DNA from 3 places in the Microbacterium sp. LWH10-1.2 genome. Region 3 is predicted to be linked to each of the others. Evidence: riboswitches for the same ligand, from Rfam matches in the RefSeq annotation. Region 3 holds a riboswitch; each other region holds the start of a gene.
What was found. A riboswitch is a leader RNA that binds a small molecule or an ion and turns the genes downstream of it on or off. The one in region 3 is predicted to bind thiamine pyrophosphate.
Positions count from the first base shown of each region.

Region 1: it holds a riboswitch for thiamine pyrophosphate, as region 3 does, so the genes downstream of both, MRBLWH10_RS15720 (MFS transporter) here and MRBLWH10_RS18965 (ECF transporter S component) in region 3, are expected to answer to the same signal.
Region 2: it holds a riboswitch for thiamine pyrophosphate, as region 3 does, so the genes downstream of both, thiM (hydroxyethylthiazole kinase) here and MRBLWH10_RS18965 (ECF transporter S component) in region 3, are expected to answer to the same signal.

Region 1 is NZ_CP151638.1:3,364,928-3,370,407, reverse strand. Features, by position in the region: gene MRBLWH10_RS15735 (family 43 glycosylhydrolase) at 1-1,203, shown strand, start outside; gene MRBLWH10_RS15730 (WYL domain-containing protein) at 1,383-2,336, opposite strand; gene MRBLWH10_RS15725 (VOC family protein) at 2,435-2,884, shown strand; gene MRBLWH10_RS15720 (MFS transporter) at 3,012-4,292, opposite strand; TPP riboswitch at 4,287-4,393, opposite strand; gene MRBLWH10_RS15715 (class I SAM-dependent methyltransferase) at 4,589-5,398, opposite strand.
Region 2 is NZ_CP151638.1:927,250-932,729, forward strand. Features, by position in the region: gene MRBLWH10_RS04385 (DUF402 domain-containing protein) at 1-55, shown strand, start outside; gene MRBLWH10_RS04390 (NAD-dependent epimerase/dehydratase family protein) at 138-1,103, shown strand; TPP riboswitch at 1,127-1,221, shown strand; gene thiM (hydroxyethylthiazole kinase) at 1,211-2,059, shown strand; gene MRBLWH10_RS04400 (bifunctional hydroxymethylpyrimidine kinase/phosphomethylpyrimidine kinase) at 2,056-4,194, shown strand; gene argC (N-acetyl-gamma-glutamyl-phosphate reductase) at 4,416-5,468, shown strand; gene argJ (bifunctional glutamate N-acetyltransferase/amino-acid acetyltransferase ArgJ) at 5,465-5,480, shown strand, end outside.
Region 3 is NZ_CP151638.1:4,051,222-4,056,701, forward strand. Features, by position in the region: gene MRBLWH10_RS18955 (ABC transporter ATP-binding protein) at 1-1,787, shown strand, start outside; gene MRBLWH10_RS18960 (D-alanyl-D-alanine carboxypeptidase) at 1,879-3,429, opposite strand; TPP riboswitch at 3,512-3,623, shown strand; gene MRBLWH10_RS18965 (ECF transporter S component) at 3,614-4,261, shown strand; gene MRBLWH10_RS18970 (ABC transporter ATP-binding protein) at 4,336-5,480, shown strand, end outside.

The DNA of each region.
Region 1 (5,480 bases), 690 kb from region 3:
GGATCGTCGGAGTACGCGGGGGTGGCGTTCCAGAACCAGGGCACGTTCTTCGGAGCGGGCAACGGCGGCAACAACCACTCCGACATGTTCACCTTCAAGGGCGAGACGTACTTCACGTATCACGCGCAGACGCGCGGCGCGGCGTGGGCGGCGGCGCTCGGAACCCCCGGGGCGACCCAGGGCTACCGCTCGGTGCACATCGACAAGCTGGAGTTCAACGCCGACGGGACGATCAAGCCGATCGTCGGCACGCGCGCCGGTGTCGCGCAGGTCGAGAGCTTCGACCCGTACCGCACGTTCGAGGCGGAGACCCTGGCCTGGCAGCTCGGCATCAGCACGGCCAAGACGGATGCCGCATCCGTCGAGTTCCCCGAGCACAACGGCGGGGGCAACATGGTGCTGTCGGGTGTCGATGACGGCGACTTCGCCGGTGTCTCCGGCGTCGACTTCGGCTCCGGCGCGAAGACCGTGTCGGCGCGCGTGAAGCCGCTCGTCGAGGGCGGCAGTATCCAGGTGCGTCTCGACGATGTCGACGGGCAGGTCGTCGCGGAGATCCCGGTCGACGGAACCGTCGGCGAGTGGACCACCGTCCAGGCCGACGTGACCGGAGCCGCCGGAGAGCACGACGTGTTCTTCGTCTTCGCGGCTCCCGAGGGCGCCGACGCCGATGCCGACCTGTTCGAGGTCGACAACTGGGCGTTCACGCCGGTCGACGACGGCCCCGGCGCCGAGCTCGTCGCCCAGCTGTCGCGCACCGAGGTCGCCGCGGGCGGATCGGTGACGCTCACGGCATCCGGGGTTCCGTCGGAGACGGTCGAGATCGGGATCGAGAGCACGTACCGTGCGCTCGCGAACGTCGAGGTCTCCGAGGGCGCGCTCGACGTCGCCCTGGTGATCCCCGCCGACATCGAGCCCGGTGCGCATCACATCGTGATCCGCGACGGTGAGACCGAGCTCGCGAGGCTCGCGCTCACGGTCACGGCGGCCGGGACCGGTACGGCCGGAGCCGGCGGCGGCGCCGGCGGCTCGGGCACGGCGGCGGGAACGGGCAGCGGAACCGGCGGCGCGCTGGCGAACACCGGTGGCGACGCCGGTGCGGCGGCGAACGCGGCCCTGCTCGGTGCGCTGCTGATGGCGCTCGGAGCGGGCGCGTGGATGACGCACCGTCGTCGCCGCGCGCTCGGCGCCACCGAGAGCGAGTGACCGCAGCATCCTGATCGCAGCACCCTGAACGCATCGCTCCGTCCGCATCCCGCGGGCGGGGCGATGCTCGTTCCTCGGTCGTGAGGGGTCGTGAAGCGCTGCATCCGCGCCCCTTGACGCGGCACTTCGTGGCCCCTCAGCGTGGGCGCGGGGCGCGGGGCGCGCTAACGCGGGGAGCGCTAGCGCGGGGATGCCGCGGCGGCGAGGCGAGCGGTGAGAGTTTGCGCGGCGGCGCGCAGCTCCTCGGGGCCCACGACGGTGAACGGGGCGTCGAACCTCATCACCGACGCGAGCATGCCGACCCAGGACCACGACCCGACGGTGACCTGGCACGACCCCTCGTCGCGGGGCTCGACCGTGCCGTCGGAGCCGACCCACACCGCGACCTCGCGTGCCGGCAGTTCGATCACGACCTCCCCGACGCAGGGCCAGCGGTCCTCGGTATCCGAGCCCTTGGCGCGTGCGGCGAGATAGGTGCGCGCATCCCCCGCGGGAAGCGGTCGCGGTGTGAACGACGGGCCGGTCGGGATGCGCGGCCGCATCCGATCGAGGCGGAAGATGCGCCAGTCGTCGGCATCCAGATCCCACGCGAGCAGGTACCAGCGGTTCTCCCGCGCGACGATCTCGTGCGGCTCGGTGCGCCGCGCCGGCCGGTCGTCATCGGCGCCGTAGTCGAAGCGCAGCACCTTCCGGTCACGAACGGCCGCGCTCGTCGCCTCCAGCACGGCGGCATCGACCCTGGTCTCGTTTCCCGTGCCGGAGAAGCGGATGCCGTCGACCCGGTGCCGCAGCCGGGAGGGCATCACCTGGCGGACCGTGGCGAGGGCGCGCGCGGCCCCTTCGTCGATGTCGATGCCGCTCGACGGGGCGTTCTGCAGAGCGACGGCGATCGCCACGGCCTGGTCGTCGTCGAACAGCAGCGGCGGCAGCTCCGAACCCGCAGCAAGGCGGTAGCCCCCGGCTGGGCCCTTGATCGCGGAGATGCGGTAGCCGAGCTCGCGCAGCCGCTCGACGTCACGCCGCACGGTGCGCGGGCTCACGTCGAGGCGGTCGGCGAGCACGCTCCCCGGCCAGTCGCGCGGCGTCTGCAGCAGCGACAGCAGGGCGAGCATGCGGGAGGAGCTGCCGGTCATTCCCCCATTCTCTTCCGAGTAGAGGACAGAAACCGACCTCTTCTGCGGGAATCGTGGTCGTAGACGGCACTCGGCCGTCGCCGATCTGAGGAGACACCATGACCATCACCACCACCACGCACCTCAACTTCCGCGGCACTGCGCGCCAGGCGCTGGAGTTCTACCGCTCCGTGTTCGGCGGCGAGATCGCGCTCGCCACCTACGGGGAGTTCGGGATGCCGGCCGATGCCCCCGGCGCGGACCGCCTCGTGTTCGGAGAGCTGGACGGCGGCGGCATCCGTCTCATGGCCTACGACATCCCCGGCCTCGACGACGCCTCCGCGACCGCGGGCGAGACGCGGAGGGAGAACGGCCTGACCATCACCGATCGCCCGTTCTTCCAGTCGCTGCGGGCCACGTCGCTCGACGAGCTCACCGGATACTGGGGCGCACTCGCCGTGGGCGCCGAGGTGGTCGAGCCGCTCGCGGCATCCGCGTGGTCCGCCGGGTTCGGCATGCTCACCGACCGCTTCGGCGTCACGTGGGTGCTCGACGTGCGCGCTTCCTGAGCGCGCTCGCTCCGCGCCCCGAGCGGCGGCTCGCAGCTCGCGTCCGCGCCTCAAGTGGCCGTGAGGAGTCAGAGATCGCGGCATCCGACCGCCTGGATCCGACGTTCTCTGACTCCTCACGCGTCGCTCACTTGAGGGCGGCGGTGCGGTCGGGCTCGGGGCCGAGGAGCGCACCGATCACGATGAGAGCGGATGCCGCGGCGAGCACGGCCATGACCGCCGCGACCGGGCCGAGTGCGCTCTGCAACCAGGGCAGCCAGAACGGGAAGAGCGCCGGCACGACGAGGGACAGCGAGTACCCGACCCCGTAGCCGCTCGACCGCACGGCGGAGGGGAAGCGCTCCGCGAGGTACGCGCCCACCGGACCGTAGGCCGAGACCGTGACGATCTGCACGACGGTCACCGCGAGCACGGCGGCGACGCCCTGCGAGGTCAGCGCCCACGCGAAGGCGAGGGGTGCGGCGACGAGCGCCCCCGCGCTGAAGACCACGAAGAAGCGTCTCCGTCCGATCCGCTGCGAGAGCGCGCCGGCGGAGAGCATCGCGGCTGCCGAGACGAGGGTCGCGATCAGCATGATGAACGGGACGGTCGTCGGTCCGACCTGCGGCGCCTCGCGCAGCATCCCGGTGAGCACGGGGATCGCCATCTGGGTGAACAACCAGAGCCCGGTCATCAGCACGAACACCTGCCACAGCTGGCGGCGGAACGGACCGATGAGGATGGCGGTGAGCGGACGTGTGCGGCGGGCGCCGGTCGTCGAGATCGGGGCGTCGTCGACGCCGGCGACGTAGTACCAGAGCATCGCCGCGGCGAGCAGGGCGCCGGCGATGAACGGCATCCGCCACCCCCAGCCGGCGTAGGCGTCGGGTCCGAGCACCTGGACGAGGGTCAGCGTGAGCCCGGCGATGAACGCGTTGGCGAGCGGTGACATGGCCATGATGCCGCCGCTGAGCAGGCCGCGCCGGCGCGGGGCGGTCCACTCCATGGCGAGGGGGATGGCCGCGGAGTACTCACCGCCGAGGAAGACGCCGCCGACGAAGCGCAGGGCCACGAACGTCCACAGGGTCGCCGCGCCGCCGACGTCGTGGGTGGGGATCAGGGCGATCAGCAGCGTCGTGATCGCGATGCCGGCGATCGCCGCCGTGGTGGTTCTCGTTCGTCCGTGACGGTCGGCGAGGCTCCCGAAGATCGCGGCGCCGAGCGGACGTCCGAGCAGGGTGGCGACGAAGATCAGGCCCGTCTGGGCGGCGGCCGCATCGGGACCCAGCACGATCGCAGCCGCGGGGGCGAGGGCGATGACCGGCAGGAAGATGTCGACCTGGTCGACGAAGTTGCCGAGCAGTCCGCCGCGGACGGCGTTGCGTGCTCGAGAGGGGGAGACGGTGGGCTCGGCGATGAGACGCGACATATGGCTCGACTTCCTACGGCGGCATGACCCGCATCAGGTATGACGGTCGGCGCGGCGTCAGCGCCCTCTCAGCCCCTGCCGGGACTCCCATGGTTGAGGGAAGTCTAGGGGAGGGAACAGTCCCCGGTCGTTGAGCGAGCGCAGCGAGACGAAACGTTCGCCGTCGTCCGTCGTCCGTCGCCTGTCGCCTGTCGCCTGTCGCCTGTCGCCTGTCGCCTGTCGCCTGTCGCCTGTCGCCTGTCGCCTGTCGCCTGTCGCCTGTCGCCTGTCGCCTGTCGCCTGTCGTCCGTCGTGCGTCAGCCCGAGGCCGTGACGACGTGCGCCTGGATCCGCCCCCGCACCTCGCCGTCGCCGAACCGGGCGGCGATCGCGGCGGCTGCCCGCACCGTCGCCTCCGCGAGGGCCGACGGGTCCCGCGCCTCGATCTCGCCGCGCAGGGGTGTGCCCTGGCAGTACGCGGTCGCCGCGACGAGGGCCGACGGTGCGACGCTCTGCGCGGTCACGGTGTCGATCGTGACGGTGGTGAAGCCGGCATCCCGCACCTCCCGCTCGATCAGGGCGACGTCGTGATAGCCGTGCGGGGTGCGGGCCATGAAGCGCGGAGGATCGGCGGGGAACATCGCCGCGAGCGCATGCCCCACCTCGTCGGCGAAGTCGTTCCTCTCGATCGCGTCCCAGACGGCGAACACGAATCTCCCGTCGGGTTCGAGCACCCGCCGCGCCTCGCGGTAGGCGCGGATGCGGTCGGGGAAGAACATCGCCCCGAACTGGCACAGGACCAGGTCGAAGGCGTCGTCGTGGAAGGGCAGGTCCTGCGCGTCGGCGGTCTGCCAGCGCAGCCGCGGATCGGGCAGGACGGATGCCGCGTAGTCCAGCATCGGCGCGCTCAGATCGGTCGCGACGTACGCCGAGCCGGCGGGCAGCAGCGGCAGCAGGAATCGCGGGACGACGCCCGTTCCGGCCGCGGTCTCCAGCACCCGCCGCGGCTCCAGCGCCGCCGCCCGGCGCGCGACATCGGCCGCATAGGGCTCGAAGATCAGCGGCACCATGTAGCGGTCGTAGTTCTCGGGGATGGACCCGGAGAAGATGCTGTCGGGAACGGGCATCAGTGCACCTCTGAGGCGAGGGTACGCCTGAGTGAGGGGGTGCGGTAGGGGTTTGCTGCGGCGACCGGATCTGCCTGTGGGG
Region 2 (5,480 bases), 970 kb from region 3:
CCCGACGTGGACCCTCCCCGAGCTTCGCGGCCTGGAGGAGCTGCGGCGCCCTTGAGGTCGGCTCCGCTGCGGTGTCTGCGCTCTGCTCTGGGCGGAGCGGGCTTCCGCGCGGAAGCGGATGCTGATGACATGGACGCATGACGACTGCTCTGATCCTCGGCGGAACCGGCTGGCTCTCCGGGCGCATCGCGCGACGGCTGATCGACGACGGCGTCGAGGTCACGTGCCTCGCCCGTGGCACACGCACGGGGCCGAGCGGGGCTGCTCTCGTGCGGGCGGACCGGGATGATCCCGACGCGTACGCGGAGGCGGCCGTGCGTGACTGGGACCGTGTGATCGACATCTCCTCCCGTGCCGACCATGTCGTCGCCGCCGTCGCGGCGCTCGGAGACAGAGCCGCACGCTGGACGTACGTCTCGTCGATGTCCGCCTACTCCGACGACGTCACGGTCGGCGCCGACGAGTCCGCTCCGCTGCACATCGCCGCGGAACCGGGGGATGAGTACGAGTACGGTCCGCAGAAGGTCGCCGCGGAGGACGCGGTGCGCACGCTCGCAGACCGGGCGCTCATCGTGCGCCCCGGACTCATCGTCGGCGCGGGCGACCCCAGCGATCGCTTCGGATACTGGGCCGCGGCGTTCGACCGCGCGGGCGACGGCACGGTGCTGCTGCCACCGACCGAGGGGCGCACGACGCAGGTGATCGACGTCGATGACCTCGCGGCGTACGTGGCCGCCACGACGTCGACCGGTGCGGTGAACACGGTCGGCGACGAGCATGCGCTCGGCGAGGTGCTCGCACTGTTCCGCGCGGCGGCGGGGCACGACGGCGACACGGTGTCCGCCGAGGAGGAGTGGCTCGTGGAGCACGGTGTCGAGTACTGGATGGGGGAGCGCTCGCTGCCGCTGTGGCTGCCGGCGGAGATGACCGGTTTCATGACGCGCTCGAACGCCGCCTATCGTTCCGACGGCGGGACGCTGCGTCCGCTCGGGGACACCGTGGACGCGGTTCTCGCGGACGAACGAGCACGCGGCGTCGACCGCGAGCGGCGCGCGGGGCTCACCCGGGCCCAGGAGCTGGAGCTGTTCGCCGAGCTCGGGTGATCCGCGCTCTTCGCTAGACTGCGAGCAGTGACACGGGGTGCCGCATCCGCGGCTGAGAACAGACCCGTCGAACCTGATCTAGTTAGCACTAGCGAAGGGAATGTCGCATGAGCGATCTTCTGCGTCCTGCATCCGCCTCCGCCCTCGTCTCCGAGGCCGCTACGCTGCTGGGGGTGCTGCGAGAGACGCCTCCTCTCACGCACTGCATCACCAACGCCGTCGTCACCGGGTTCACGGCCAACGTGCTCCTCGCCGTCGGCGCGGCCCCCGCGATGGTCGACATCGTCGGCGAGGCCGGGATGTTCGCCGGCGTCGCCTCCGGCCTGCTCGTGAATCTCGGCACGCCGAACCCCGAGCAGCGAGCGGCGAGCCTGGAGGCGGCGGCCGGAGCCGCGGCGTCCGGCACGCCCTGGGTGCTCGACCCCGTCGCCATCGGCGCGCTCCCGGTGCGCACGGCGCTGGCGCAGGAGCTCGTGGCGCTGCGCCCGACGGCCATCCGCGGCAACGCCTCGGAGATCCTGGCACTGGCCGGTCTCAGCGCAGGCGGTCGAGGGGTCGACGCCACCGACACCACGGATGCCGCCGCCGACGCCGCGGTCGCGCTCTCCTCGCGCTTCGGCAGCATCGTCGCGGTGTCGGGGCCGGTGGACCTGATCACCGACGGGGAGCGCGTGCTGCGGCTCGCGAACGGGCACGAGCTGCTCACCAGGGTCACGGGAGGCGGCTGCGCTCTCGGCGCCGTCATGGCTGCGTTCCTCGGGGCCGCACGGACCACGGGAGCCGATGCGCTCACGGCGGTCGCCTCGGCCAGCCTCGTCTACACGATCGCCGCCGAGCGCGCCGCTGCGGCATCCGCAGGCCCGGGCAGCTTCGCGGTCGCACTGCTCGATGCGCTCGCCGCCGTGCACCCTGACGATCTCGCCGGAGCGGCGCGCGTCGAGGGTGGCGCGCTGTGATCGCCGACCTCTCCCTGTACCTCGTCACCGATCCGGGGCTGTGCGGAGAACGCGGCGTCGTCGAGACCGTGCGGATGGCCGTCGACGGGGGAGTGCGCATCGTGCAGCTGCGCGACAAGCGGGCGACGGACGCCGAGACGACCGCGCAGCTCGTCGAGCTCTCCCGGGTGATCGACGGTCGAGCGCTCCTCGTCGTGAACGATCGTCTCGACGCCGCGCTCGCCGCTCGTACCGCGGGCGCCCGCGTCGACGGCGTGCACCTCGGACAGGGGGACTCCTCGGTGCTGCGCGCCCGTGCCGCACTCGGCCCCGACGCCCTCATCGGTCTCACCGCGAACAGCCCTGAGCACCTCGCCGCACTCGGAGAGCTGCCGGAGGGCACAGTGGACTACCTCGGCGTCGGCGTCATCCGACCGACCAGCACCAAGCCCGACCATCCGCCGGCACTCGGCATCGAGGGCTTCGCGGCGGTGGCTGCGGCCACTCCGCTGCCGTGCGTGGCGATCGGCGGCGTCGGCATCGACGACGCCGAGCCCCTGCGCGAGGCGGGCGCCGCCGGTCTCGCGGTCGTGTCGGCCCTGTGCGCCGCCGATGATCCGGCAGCGGCGGCGCGAGGATTCCTCCGCCGCTGGCGTGCAGCGGGGGTGCCGCGTGTGCTCAGCATCGCCGGCAGCGACCCGTCGGGAGGGGCGGGCATCCAGGCGGACCTGAAGTCGATCGCGGCGAACGGGGGATACGGCATGGCCGTCCTCACCGCTCTCACCGCGCAGAACACGCAGGGCGTCAGCGCCGTGCACGTGCCGCCGACGGAGTTCCTGCGCGCGCAGCTCGACGCGATCTCCGCCGACATCGTCGTGGACGCCGTGAAGATCGGCATGCTCGCCGACGCGGAGGTCATCGGCGCCGTGGCTGACTGGCTCGACCGGGTGCGCCCGCCGATCGTCGTGATCGATCCCGTCATGGTCGCCACCAGCGGGGACCGCCTGCTCGACGCGGCGGCCGAGCACGCGCTGCGCGGACTGCTGAGCCGTGCCGACGTCGTCACCCCCAATCTCACCGAGCTCGCCGTGCTCACCTCCCGTCGGATCACAGGTTGGGAGGAGGCACTCGCCGCGGCGGAGGAGCTGTCGGCCGAGATCGGCGCCCAGGTGCTCGTCAAGGGCGGGCACCTCACCGGTGCGGAGACCCCAGACGCGCTGATCGGCGCCGGGGTGCGGCGCGAGTTCTCCGGCGCCCGCATCGACACCCCGCACACGCACGGCACCGGCTGCTCGCTGTCCTCCGCGCTGGCTACGCTGCTCGCGCGGGGGGAGAGCCCGGCGGATGCCGTCGCCGGAGCGCGCACCTGGCTGCGGGAGGCGCTGCGTGAGAGCCATGCGCTCCGTGTCGGACGCGGACACGGCCCGGTGCACCACTTCGCAGGCCTCTGGTCCCGCGGTGGTCTCGACACCCGACCCACCCCCGGTGAGGTCCGCGCGGACTGGTGGGAGGGCATCTCCGGCATCCGCTCGGGCATCGACGAGCTCCCGTTCATCCGTGCCCTCGCCGACGGCACGCTGGATCGCGATGCCTTCGTGTTCTACCTCGCGCAGGACGCGCTGTACCTGGGGGAGTACGCCAGAGTGCTGGCGGAGGCGTCCCGCCTGGCGCCGTCGTCGGCGGAGCAGGCGTTCTGGGCGGAGTCCGCACACGGGGCGATCGTCGGAGAGCTCGAGCTGCACGCCTCCTGGCTGACCCCCGCGACGGGCGTCGGCCAGGAGACGTTCGCCGCCGCGCCCGCCCCGACCACGACGGCCTACCTCGATCACCTGCGCTCCGTCGCCTTCGGGGGCGACTACGCCGAGCTCATCGCGGCGATCCTGCCCTGCTTCTGGCTCTACACCGACCTCGGTCGGCGTCTGCACGCGGGGGAGTTCGGGGAGTACGCCCGCGATCCACGGCATCCGTACGCGTCCTGGCTCGCAACCTACGCCGACCCCGGTTTCGAAGCCGCGACGGAGACGGCGATCGCGTACGTGTCGCGGGCCGCGGCGGCATCGTCGCCCTCGCGCAGAGAGAGGATGCTCCGCGCCTTCGAGATCGCGAGCGCGCACGAGCTCGCCTTCTTCGCCGCGCCGATCCCGCAGGGCGTGTGACGCGCAGGATTTGCGGATGCCGCGGCGCTCGCGCTACTGTCGCGACATGCCTTCGGCCGCCACCGCTTATCTGACGCTCGCTCCGAGCGTCATCGCTGTGCGCCGACGCCGCGGCGGCCGCCGACTCTAGGCGACCCCGCGCTCCTGCCTGTGCACGCACGGCGGTCGAGTGCCGGTGTCGCCGCTCAGGCCTCCGACCCTCCCACCGTTAAGGTAGAAGCATGACGTACTCCGTCGCCGTCTCCGGCGCATCCGGCTACGCAGGCGGCGAGATTCTGCGCCTCCTGGCTGCCCATCCCGACATCGAGATCCGCACCGTCACCGCGCACTCGAACGCAGGGCAGCCGCTGATCCCGCATCAGCCCCACCTGCGCTCGCTCGCCCATCTCACGCTGCAGGACACGACACCCGAGATCCTGGCAGGGCACGACATCGTGTTCCTCGCCCTGCCGCACGGGCAGTCGGGGCAGTACACCGACGCGCTCGGCTCGGTGCCGCTCGTGATCGACGCGGGCGCCGACCACCGGCTCACCTCGAAGGAGTCGTGGAACGCCTTCTACGGCGGCGACTTCCACGAGCCGTGGGCGTACGGTGTTCCCGAGCTGCCCGTCGGCGGGGGGAAGCAGCGGGCGAACCTGCGCGGCGCCACGCGCATCGCGGCACCGGGATGCAACGCCTCGACCGTGAGCCTCAGCCTGGCGCCCGGCGTCGCCGCGGGAGTGATCGATCCCGGAGACATCGTCTCCGTGCTCGCGGTCGGCCCCTCCGGCGCGGGCAAGAGCCTCAAGACGAACCTCCTCGGCAGCGAGATCCTCGGCACCGCCAACCCCTACGCGGTGGGCGGCACGCACCGCCACATCCCGGAGATCAGGCAGGCGCTCGCCGCAGCGTCCGGGGCAGAGGCCGACGGCATCCGCATCTCCTTCACGCCCGTGCTCGTCCCGATGTCACGCGGCATCCTCGCCACCTCCACCGCTCCGATCGCCGAGGGCGTCACCGACGCGCAGATCCGCGACGCGTGGGAGAGCGCCTATGCGGGGGAGACCTTCGTCCAGCTGCTCCCCGAGGGGCAGTTCCCGCGCACGGCCGACGTGCTCGGGGCGAACACCGCGCTGATCGGACTCGCGATCGACCGCGCCGCGAACCGCGTCACGGTCGTCACCGCGGTCGACAACCTCGTCAAGGGCACCGCCGGTGCCGCCATCCAGTCCATGAACATCGCGCTCGGCCTCCCCGAAGACCGCGCCCTCTCCGTGAACGGAGTCGCACCGTGAGTGTCACCGCAC
Region 3 (5,480 bases):
TGCGCGACTTCAAGGTCGGCGACGGCATCGACTTCGAGGCAATGCGCTGGATCATCCTCGCGGTGCTGGCGATCTACGTTCTCGCCGCACTCCTCAGCTGGATCCAGGGCTACGTCATCAACGTCATCATGGTGCGCACCATGTGGCGCCTGCGCGAAGACGTCGAGGCGAAGATCAACCGTCTGCCCCTGTCGTACTTCGACAAGGTGCAGCGCGGTGAGCTGATCTCGCGGGTCACGAACGACATCGACAACATCACGCAGACCATGCAGCAGTCGCTGTCCGGTGCCCTCACCTCGGTGCTCACGGTGGTCGGTGTGCTGATCATGATGTTCTCGATCTCGTGGCAGCTCGCGCTCGTCGCCCTGATCGCGCTCCCGCTGATGGGTGTCATCTTCGGCGTCATCGGTCCGCGTTCGCAGAAGGCCTTCGGTCAGCAGTGGCGCAAGGTCGGACGCCTGAACGCCCGCGTCGAGGAGGCCTTCTCCGGCCACGCGCTGGTCAAGGTCTTCGGACGCGAGCAGGATGCTCTCGACAAGTTCCAGGTCGAGAACGAGGAGCTGTTCCAGTCGGCGTTCAAGGCGCAGTTCCTCTCGGGCATCATCATGCCCGCGATGACCTTCGTCGGCAGCCTCAGCTACGCCGCCCTCGCGGTGCTGGGCGGCCTCATGGTCGCCAACGGCCAGCTGCGCCTCGGCGACGTGCAGGCGTTCATCCAGTACTCGCAGCAGTTCTCCCAGCCGCTGGCAGAGCTCGGCGGCATGGCGGCGGTCGTGCAGTCGGGAACCGCATCCGCGGAGCGCGTCTTCCAGCTGCTCGACGAAGACGAGCAGGAGCCGGATGCCGCCGACGCCCCCACGGTCGTCGACGGCAAGGGCGTCATCGAGTTCGAGAACGTCGCGTTCTCCTACTCGGAGGACCGTCCGCTCATCACCGACCTGTCGTTCCAGGTCGAGCCAGGGCAGACCGTCGCGATCGTCGGCCCGACCGGCGCGGGAAAGACCACGCTGGTCAACCTGATCATGCGGTTCTACGAGCTCAGCGGCGGACGCATCCTGCTCGACGGGCAGGACATCGCGGACATGACCCGCGACGACCTGCGCTCGCGCACCGGAATGGTGCTGCAGGATCCGTGGCTGTTCGCCGGGAGCATCCGCGAGAACATCCGCTACGGCCGCTCCACGGCGGCCGACGACGAGGTGCTCGCCGCCGCGAAGGCGACATACGTCGACCGGTTCGTGCACGCTCTCCCCGAGGGCTACGACACGGTCCTCGATGAGGACGCGTCGAACGTCTCGGCCGGCGAGCGCCAGCTCATCACCATCGCCAGGGCGTTCGTCGCGCAGCCGTCGATCCTCATCCTCGATGAGGCGACGTCGGCGGTCGACACCCGCACCGAGCTGCTGCTGCAGCACGCGATGGCGGCGCTCCGAGAAGGACGCACGTCCTTCGTCATCGCGCACCGCCTGTCGACCATCCGTGACGCCGACCTCATCCTCGTGATGGAGCACGGCGACATCGTGGAGAAGGGCACGCACGACGAGCTCATTGCCGCGCAGGGCGCCTACTGGCGTCTGTACCAGTCGCAGTTCGAGCAGGCCGCGGCCGACATCGACGCCGAGGCGGCGCTCACCGGAACGACCCCCGTGGTCGTCACCGGCGACGCCGAGGCCGAGGCGGATGCCGCGCGCGTCGGCGCCTCGGTCGGCGCGCAGAGTCCGGCAGCGGAGGTCGCCTCGGCGGAGTCGCTCATCGAGCGATCGGACTCCGGCGACAACAGGGCCTGAGCTCACCGCGAAAGCCCCGCCCCGGTCACTCGGGGCGGGGCTTTCGCGTGCCCTGGGGCCGTGCGCCCTGGGCCTGTGTGCCTGGCTCCGACTAGCGCTTGTCGGAGGTCAGACCGAAGAGCTCCAGGGGGTGGGTGAGACGCCACCAGGCACTGGGCCCCTCGAGCTTCTTCTTCAGAGTGAGCGTCGTCGTCGCCGTGTCGAGGGGGCCGGCGACGGTCAACGTGCCGACCTCGGCGCCCGCCTTGCTCTTCTCGCCCAGGTCGAACTCGGGCGTCGCCTCCGCCGCGGCGGCGTCCCACAGCACGACCTCGGCGTCGGCATCCGTCACGATCTCGGTGGACGCACCCCACAGGGTGTCCACCTCTCCGACGACGGTTCCCTTCGCCACCGCGGGGGTCTCGGCCTGTAGCGCGTCCTCGACCTGCGAGAACAGGGATCGCGTCGACGCGAGACGCATGTCGTCATCGGCCTGCGTGAGCACCGAGGCGTAGAGATGCACGGTCGTGCCGTCGACGACCACGTCCTTCGCGGTGAGCAGATTCCAGCTCTCGTGAAGGGTGCCGGTCTTGATGCCGACCACACCGGAGTCCGACAGCATCCCGTTCGTGTTCTTCACGAGTCCGGCGCCCGGCAACTCGACCGAGGGCGTGCCGACGATCCCTGCGAACACGGGGTTCTGCATCGCCCGCTCCGCCACGGCGATCAGCGCCTCGGGGGTCGCCGTGTTGCGCTCGTCGAATCCGGAGGGCGAGAGGATCGTGATGCCCTGGATGCCGCGATCTCTGAGCCAGGTCGCCGCGGCATCAGCGAAGGCCTTGTCCGAGCCCCAGATCTCCTTCGCGAGGCGGTCGATGTAGTTGTTCGCCGAGCCGAGCAGGATGCCCTGCAGCATCTGGAACTCCGTCAGGGAACCCCCGACGGGCACGTCGAGCGCCGACTGGTCGCTGCGCTTGTACGCGAGATACGACTGACTGTCGGCCTTGGTGAACGAGAAGGACGGGCCCTGCTCGCCGACGGCGAGCGGCATCTGATCCAGCACCATGAGCACGCTGACCACCTTGGTGATGCTGGCGATGACGGCCGGATCCGGCGACGAGGCGACCGTTCCGATGCCCTGGATGCCGACCGCCGCGCTGCCCTGCGTCGGCCACGTGATGGCCGCTGCCGGAGCGGCCGTCGCCTGGAACTCCGCCGTCTTCACGGTCGGCGCGACCTCGTGCAGCGGCCACAGCAGGGTCGTGCCCGCGTAGGAGGCGGCCAGTGCGGCGAGGATGCCGATCGGCACGAGCACGCCTGGACCCGCCGCGGCGGGGCGCAGCCGGGCGCCCGTCCAGAGCGCGGCCCCTGGTTCGCGCACCTGATCGCCGTCGAGCGTCGCCGTCGGAGAGTGGTCGGCGACGGATGCCGCATCCACCCAGGTGAGCGCGGTCGCCGCTCCGCCCTCGCTCGCCCACTGAGCGGCGGGGGCCTCTGCGTCCGCGACCAGCTGCTCCAGTTCGGAGTCGTGAGCCGCGGCATCCGGGATCGCTGGGACCCGGTCGAGCTCCGCGTCGATGGCCGACGTGTCCGCGTCTGCGGCGGCGTCGATCGGGGCATCGCCCAGGGGAGCGGTGGCCTCGGCGGAGTCAGGAGCGGTCACCTGCTTACGGTACCGAACTCTCCCGTGAGAACCGCGGTGCCGCAACAGGGGAGCGCGGAGTGTCGGCACTGGGTATGATCGAGAGCACAACCACGGGAGTCCGGCGAGCCGGGCTGAGAGGGAGCGAATCGCGCTTCGACCGTCGAACCTGATCCGGATCATGCCGGCGCAGGGAGGAGTTCAGATGAGTACGTCCACGCACCGGTCGAGCACCGAAGCGGCATCCACGGCCACAGGCCTGCGCAACGCCCAGCTCTGGCGGTGGCGCGTCGTCGACATCGTCGTGGCCAGCGTCGTCGCCGTCGCCTGCGCGGCGATCTTCCTGCTGTGGAACGTCGGATACGTGACCCCGAGCGGGGCCCTCGAGGCGCTGCTCCCCGGCGTCCAGGGACTGCTCGCCGGTCCGTGGCTGATCGCCGGCGTCCTCGGCGGGCTGATCGTCCGCAAGCCCGGCGCCGCGCTCTACACCGAGCTGGTCGCCGCGATCATCTCGGCGCTGATCGGCAACGCGTGGGGGCCGCTGACCATCGTCTCCGGACTCGTGCAGGGCATCGGCGCCGAGCTGATCTTCCTCGTGTTCCTGTACGGCGTCTGGCGTCTGCCCGTCGCGATGCTGGCCGGCGCCGGCGCGGGGCTCGCGTGCGGCATCAACGACCGCATCCTCTGGTTCCCTGGTGCCGACACGCTCTTCACCGCCGTCTACATCTCCTCGACGACCATCTCCGGTGCGGTGATCGCCGGGCTCGGCGCCTGGCTGATCGCCCGCGGACTCGCCGCCACCGGCGCCCTGAGCCGGTTCGCGGCCGGCCGCGAGGTCACCGCACGAGTGTGATCGCCCGGGTGAACCCAGCCGCGCTCGATGCGCGCGGCTGGGGATGGCGCTACGCCACCCGGCTGCGCTGGGCCGTGCGCGAGGTCGAACTGCGAATCGAGCCGGGGGAGCGGGTGCTTCTGCTCGGCGCCTCCGGCTCGGGCAAGTCCACGCTGCTGCAGGGCTTCGGTGGCGTGCTCGGCGGCGCCGACGAGGGGGAGACGCACGGAGCGCTCCTCGTCGACGGCGTTCCCGCGACGGAGAGCCGGGGCCGCGTCGGGATGGTGCTGCAGGACCCCGACACGCAGACCATGCTCGCCAGGGTCGGCGACGACATCGCCTTCGGATGCGAGAACCTCGGCGTGCCCCGCGAGGAGATCTGGCCGCGGGTGCGCGAGGCGATGGATGCCGTCGAGCTCGACGTGCCCCTCGACCGCTCGACAGCGGCGCTCTCGGGAGGGCAGAAGCAGCGGCTGGCGCTGGCAGGCGTGATCGCCATGCGCCCCGGAGCGATCCTGCTCGACGAGCCGACCGCCAACCTCGACCCCGAGGGGGTGCGGGATGTGCGGGATGCGGTCGCCGCCGCCCTCGACGCGACCGGGGCGACCCTCGTCGTGATCGAGCACCGCATCGACGTGTGGCTGCCCCTGGTCGACCGGGTCATCGTGCTCGGCGCGGAGCCCGAAGGCACCGTCGTCCTGGCAGACGGGACTCCCGACGAGGTGCTCGGCGCGCGCGGCGCCGATCTCGCCGCCTCCGGGGTCTGGGTGCCCGGTCATCCGCCGGCCGTTCCCCCTCCGCCGGCGCACGGACCGGGTGAGCTCCTGCTGCGGGCGCACGCCCTGACTGTGGCGCGCAGCCGCGGCATCCCGGTCGCCGGTCCCTTCGACCTCGACGTGCACGCGGGGGAGGCGATCGGCATCACCGGCCCCAACGGGGCGGGCAAGTCGACCTTCGGGCTCACGCTCGCGGGTCTCATCCCGGCGGAGAGCGGGCGGGTCGTCGCCTCGGCGGCGCTGTCGTCGGGGTCGGGAGACGACCCCTTCCGCTGGACGTCCCGCGCGCTGCTCACCCGCATCGCGACGGTGCTGCAGACCCCCGAGCACCAACTCCTCGCGAAGACCGTTCGGGAGGAGCTCGCCGTGGGCCCCCGCGCTCTGCGGCTGGACGAGGCGGAGATCACCCGACGTGCCGACGAGCTGCTGGAGCGTCTGCGGCTGACCGCGCTCGCCGAGGCGAA